2 regions of the Staphylococcus sp. aM genome follow, and region 2 is predicted to be linked to the other one. Evidence: predicted binding sites of a transcription regulator. Region 2 holds the regulator's gene; the other holds the start of a gene.
What was found. Region 2 encodes LexA, which represses DNA repair genes until DNA is damaged. Its sites were predicted from a motif close to CGAACATATGTTCG; they were not measured.
Positions count from the first base shown of each region.

Region 1: a site for LexA is predicted at 1,532-1,545, ahead of uvrB (excinuclease ABC subunit UvrB). Genes of this name have one in related genera too.

Region 1 is NZ_CP121447.1:1,996,770-2,000,229, forward strand. It holds gene uvrB (excinuclease ABC subunit UvrB) at 1-1,317, opposite strand, end outside; gene P7F85_RS09865 (CsbA family protein) at 1,649-1,876, opposite strand; gene P7F85_RS09870 (YfbR-like 5'-deoxynucleotidase) at 1,882-2,523, opposite strand; gene P7F85_RS09875 (COG3942 and LysM peptidoglycan-binding domain-containing protein) at 2,706-3,460, opposite strand, start outside.
Region 2 is NZ_CP121447.1:1,490,856-1,494,315, forward strand. It holds gene tkt (transketolase) at 1-544, opposite strand, end outside; gene P7F85_RS07265 (DUF896 domain-containing protein) at 678-914, opposite strand; gene sosA (DNA damage-induced cell division inhibitor SosA) at 1,100-1,333, opposite strand; gene lexA (transcriptional repressor LexA) at 1,476-2,099, shown strand; gene P7F85_RS07280 (CAP domain-containing protein) at 2,292-3,317, opposite strand; gene guaC (GMP reductase) at 3,331-3,460, opposite strand, start outside.

The DNA of each region.
Region 1 (3,460 bases), 510 kb from region 2:
TTCACTCAACAAGTCATCAATTTGATTTTCTGTTGGACGTACATCAATTTTTGGATCTAACAATCCAGTAGGTCGAATAATCTGCTCTACCATTTCATCGGTATGTTCTATTTCATAAGGTCCTGGTGTGGCAGATACATAGACTAATTGATTTGTTTTTTCTTCAAACTCTTCAAATTTTAAAGGTCTGTTGTCTAAAGCACTTGGCAATCTGAATCCATGATCAACTAAAACTTGCTTACGTGCTCTATCACCGTTATACATCCCCCTTACTTGAGGTAGTGTCACGTGTGATTCATCAATCATGATTAACCAATCATCGCCAAAGTAATCAAGCAATGTATATGGGGTAGAACCTAGTGGTCTTAACGTTAAATGTACAGAGTAGTTTTCAATACCTGAGCAGAACCCCATCTCACGCATCATTTCTAAGTCATAATTAGTTCTTTGTTCTAATCTCTGTGCTTCTAAAAGTTTATTTTCATCTCTTAACTCTTTTAAACGTTCTTCTAATTCTTTTTCAATTCTCTCGATTGCAACTTTCATCTTTTCTTCACGCGTAACGAAGTGGGATGCTGGGAAAATTGCAAAATGTTCACGTTCTCTTATAACTTCGCCTGTTAAATAATTCACTTCTCTAATACGATCGACTTCATCACCGAAAAATTCTACTCGAATACACATTTCTTCTCTTGAAGCAGGGAATATTTCAACCACATCGCCTCGTACTCTAAATGTACCACGTTGGAAGTCTATATCATTTCTAGTATATTGCACATCAACTAGTTTTCTTAGTAATTCGCTACGTTCCATTTCCATGCCCACACGCACACTGACAACCAAATCTTTATATTCTTCTGGATTACCCAAACCATAAATACAACTCACACTTGCTATGATAATAACATCATCTCTCTCAAACAATGCGCTCGTTGCTGAGTGTCTTAATTGGTCAATTTCATCATTAATAGACGCATCTTTTTCAATAAATGTATCTGTCGATGGTACGTAAGCTTCTGGCTGATAGTAATCGTAGTAACTCACGAAATATTCCACTCTATTTTCCGGGAAAAATTCTTTAAATTCACTATATAATTGTCCAGCCAATGTTTTGTTATGTGCAATAATCAAGGTTGGTTTACCTACTTGTTGTATTACATTACTCATCGTAAATGTTTTACCTGTTCCGGTTGCACCAAGTAGTGTTTGGTGTCTCTTACCTTCTTTAACACCTTTAACAATTTTCTTTATTGCTTCAGGTTGATCACCTTGAGGATCGAACTCTGAATTTAATTTGAATGGATAATGTTCAACCATTACTACATACGCCTCCTGTATTGTTTACAACTCAACTTTTATCACTCGAGATTAGTGAACTCATTTTTTTCTAAAGAATATCGTCACTAAATACGTTATTTACTTATTACTTTCCCTAGTTTACCTCTTGTCATACATCATTTTGATGATATCGTTAACGTAAATATTAGCACTGAATTTATTTTCTATTTTAACAAATCTCGAACATAAAATACAAACATTTGTTCGCTAACATTTTTATATTATAAGATAAATAAAAACAAACATAGCTTAGCAAACTATGCTTGTTTTATACACTTTATTTTCAATCCGTTTGTTTATTAATTGAGTTTTATTCTTCTCTCTTATGGAATTCTAGTTGATCTATGATTAAATAACCCGCTAATAATGATACAACATCAATAAATATAATCCATTCACTATGGAAAAAGCCTTTATATATTGAGGTCGCAATTAATATTAAAGTAACAGAGGTACCAATCCATTTGTTTTTAGTTACGACACTAAAAAGTACTATTAAAATACAAGGAAAAAATGCAGCACATGCATACCAAATCATTTATTTCACCTGTTTCTTTTATTAAGTATTGTCATCGTAGTTTCTCGTAATTCTGTTCTAGGAATGAAGTTTTCAGTTAGCATTTCAGGAATTACATTATCAATAAAATCTTGAACAGAAGCTAAATGATCGAATTGCATAATTGTTTCTAAACTCATTTCATATATTTCAAAAAACAAAGGTTCTGGGTTACGTTTTTGGATTTCACCAAATGTTTCATATAGTAAATCAATTTTATCCGCAACAGCAAGTACTTGTCCTTCTAATGAATCATCTTTACCTTCTTGTAGCCTTTGTCTATATATGTCACGGTATTGCTCAGGGATTTCTTCTTTAATAAAATTTTCTACCATTTCTTCTTCAACTTGTGAAAAAAGCATTTTCAATTCTCTACTTGCATACTTTACTGGCGTTTTAATATCACCTGTAAATACCTCTGCAAAATCGTGGTTTAGTGCTTTTTCATATAAGCTCTTCCAATCTATAACATTTCCATTATATTCTTCAACAGTGCCAAGATACTGAGCAATTTTTGTTACCTTAAACGAGTGTGCAGCCACATTATGCTCAAAATATTTAAATTTACCAGGCAACCTAATAAGCTTTTCCATGTCAGAGAGTCTTTTGTAATATTGATGTATGCCCATTCCGTGATGCCTCCTTCTTATTTAATCATAGATGATACTTAGTTTCATTATACCAATCAAAATCATGATTAAAAGTAATATCTTAATGGCGATTTCAACTTAGTTGATTAATATTAAATAAGCAGCAACGTAATAATATAAATTACGTTACTGCTATATATAACTTTAGTTTGTATTCAAATTTAATGAATGTAGTTATAGCTACCTGGATTTGTAATTGTTCTGTAAGATTTTACATTAAATCCACCGTTCCAGTTCATTTCAGAAACTGTAACTGTACCATTACTATTTACGCTTTCAACGACGCCTACATGGCCATAGCCACCCGAACCATTTGTACCAGGATTAGATTGGAAAACTGCACCTGCAACTGGAATATTATTCACTGTGAAACCAGCATTTCTAGCATTTACTGCCCAACTACCAGCATCCCCCCATAAACTTCCAATTGGTTTACCTAACTCTGCACGACGATTGAATGCATAATATGTGCAGTTGCCATAATTATATAAATTGCCAGAATTACTTACAGAATACAAACTAGCACCAGCCTCATTACTATATGATTGATTCGTTGTAACAGATGGTTGTGATGCCGTTTCACTTGTAACATCTACATATTGTTGACTTGCTGCTGATGTTGGTTCTCCAACATTATAATTGCTTGAATTATAAGTGGTATTGTTGACTTGATATTGTGTTTCATATGGAGAAACAGTAATGATATCCCCCGGAAAAATTAAAGGTGTAACCCCAGGATTAAGGCTATATAATTCATCTAAAGTAATATTATGATTTAAAGCGATTTGGTATAATGTGTCACCAGGTTTGACGATATATTGACTAGCATTTTCAGTTTCAACTGATGCTATGTTTTCAGATGTATTCACATTAGATACAGCAGTTTCTTCTTGAGCATCTGCAACATTGCTGAATG
Region 2 (3,460 bases):
AAACGATTAATTTGTCTAATTGGTTATGGCCGGCAAATGAAGCTGCCTCATGTGAAATACCTTCCATTAAGTCGCCATCTGACGCAAGTACATACGTATAATGATCAACTACATTGTAATTTTCTTTATTAAATTTACCTGCTAAATGACTTTCTGCTAATGCCATACCTACAGACATTGCAAAACCTTGACCTAGTGGACCCGTTGTTACTTCTACACCATCAGTATGTCTGAATTCTGGATGACCTGGTGTTTTAGAATCCCATTGTCTAAATTGTTTTAGTTCATCCATTTCTAAGCTACCAGATACATGTAATAAGCTATATAATAACGCCGAACCATGTCCAGCAGATAATACAAATCTATCTCTGTTAAAATAATCTTTAGATTGGGGATTAAAATTTAGGTGTCTTGTCCATAGTGTGTATGCCATTGGTGCTGCACCCATTGGTAAACCAGGGTGACCTGAATTGGCTTTTTCTATTGTATCGATACTTAAAGCACGAATCGTATCGATTGCTAATTGATCTTCTTTATTAAACATTATATTTTCTTCCCTTCTTCAAATAATACCTCAAATTAATTATAACTTATTTTAATATAAATTCATAAAGAAAAATCTGAAAAATCCCTCAGTTTTTCTATTAAAATAAATCTAAAATGATAAAATTTCACGCTTATTTTTCTTTCTTATTCTGATGAATTTTCTTTAATTTTTCAGGAGTAACATCAGTACCCTCTGGATCTATCACTTTAGTGTTTTCTAATTGCTTTTTGAACCCTTCTCTAAATGAATCAAGATATTGTTTTCTCAACTTAGATTGCTCTTTGGCTTCTTCGTTGGTTAAACCTTGTTCTTTCTTCTTTTTAGCTAATTCATTAATTCTATCAATATTTAAATCATTTTTAGACATTCAAATTCCTACTTTCATATCAATTATTGTTCAATTATATCCATAGTTAATTTCTAACCTTATATCATATATTTTTATATTCTTATAATAATATAGCGTTTATAAACCTTCCATAGAATATAACAAAAAAATGAGCATAACCAAATCGTTACGCTCACTTTTACTTTTTTATTCTATTTTAGTGTTTAGTGGGCTAATGCGAACATAGACCCAGATTTATGTTCGCTGTTCCCGTTATTATTAGGTGTTTGATGTTCATTTTGGTTAGCATTCTGATGAATTTCATGATCTGTCATTTCGTACGTTTGTTCTGAATGTGCGCTTTGATTAACACTTAAGAAGAATACTAAAAAGATAAGGCAAGATACTAAAAATACTGCTATATATGTTAAAAATGTCTTTGTTTGTTTTGTTAACATGAATCTCACTCCTAGAACGTTTGTTTGTATTTATAATTTAACAGAACAGATGTTCCATGTCAACACTTTAACGAACAAACGTTTGTTATTTACTATTAGAGATGCTATAATAAACTTAAATAAAACTAGGGAGTGCCTATATATGAGAGAATTAACGAAAAGACAAAGTGAAATATATGATTACATTAAGCAGATTGTTCAATCAAAAGGGTATCCACCAAGTGTTCGAGAAATTGGTGAAGCAGTAGGATTGGCTTCAAGTTCAACTGTTCATGGTCACTTATCAAGATTAGAAGAAAAAGGCTATATTAAACGTGACCCTACTAAACCTAGAGCAATTGAAATTGTTAGCGAACAATTAAATGATAATATTAGTATGGAAGAAACAATTCATGTTCCTGTAATCGGTAAAGTAACTGCAGGTATTCCAATTACTGCTGTTGAAAATATTGAAGAATATTTTCCATTGCCTGAACATTTAACTTCCACACATAATAGCGATATTTTTATTTTAAATGTTGTTGGAGACAGTATGATTGAAGCGGGTATTCTTGATGGCGATAAAGTTATCGTTCGTAGTCAAACAATCGCAGAAAATGGCGATATTATTGTTGCGATGACAGAAGACGATGAAGCGACAGTTAAAAGATTTTATAAAGAAAAGAACCGTTATAGATTGCAACCCGAAAATAGTACGATGGATCCAATTTATTTAGAAAATGTTATTGTAGTTGGAAAAGTAATCGGTTTATATAGAGAAATGTAATCATATTTTATCCTCATAACCCCCTATATATATAAAAAGGATTAGGCATCATGCCTAATCCTTTTTATTTTGATTCTTGTTCAAAACTTCTTTTACTTTTTCTAAGATATCAGGTTGTTGTTTTGATTTAGTTGACATTCTATCTACTTCCTTACAACTAATTAGTACCCCAACATATATTGTTTTAAACGATTAACCAGTATAATTTTCGGTCCAATATGGTTGTCGTTGATCATTAAAATCAACGCCGACGCCTAAAGTTGAGAAGCTATCATTTAGTATATTTTTTCTGTGCCCTAATGAATTCATTAGTCCTTCGTGAGCGTATATACTATTTTGTTGTCCATAGGCTAGATTCTCACCTGCGGCATTAAAGTCATGGTGATCTGCTTTCAATCGATCAAATGGTGATTTCCTCTTTAAATCTGTATGATCAAAATAATTATTTTCCACCATATCTTTGCTATGCTTTCTAGCAGTATTAGAAATGGATTTAGAATAACTTAACGTTGATAATTGTCTTTGTTTTCTCTCTGCATTAACAATATCAAAATCTTGTAATTCAAAGCTTTTTTCCAAGGATTTAGAAGGTGCACCATATTGCTCTTGAAGTCTATTTTCCATTTCATCACTTACTTGATATAACGCTGTGACACCATTCTGTTCATGTTTATCATAGAAGACAGTAGTATATATATGCTTTTTGTGAAAGACGTCATATTCATCGTTTTGTATTTCAAACCGCTTATTCCCTTTTTTCATTTCATCAATAGGTTTACCTAAACGATCTCTCACCTTATTTTTAGGGGTCGCATATTTTATTTTAGATTGCGAAGAGATTAAGTTTTGATTAGTGTACATACCGTTTACTCTATCTTTAATATAACTAATCATAACGAATTGGTTATAATCATCATCGTAATACGTATACCAATGTGTGCCATATTCATTAGAAGTGATGCGTCGTGCTTTACCTAATTTATCTTCCACTTCTTTTTTTGACATATTCATTTGAATATTATTTATGGCAAATTCTTGTTTATTCGGAACATCCAAACTTATATCTTCTTCATTAGAATCTCCAAATGCCCAATGATCTATCTGTTGTCTAACTTCTAATTGAACTTTTTCTAGTGGTTTCCATTCATTCAATGGCAGAAAAATGACTAAACATAAACATGCGACAAAAAATACGAGAAACTTTTTAATTGTAGTCACCTACCATAAGATACTAGTCTCTATCTCCGTTAAAAATTGAATTTCTAACAATGACATAATCTACAGTGCGTAGTGATTTTAAATCTTTTCCACCCGCATAAGAAATAGAGCTTTGTAAATCTTGTTGCATTTCTCTTAAAGTA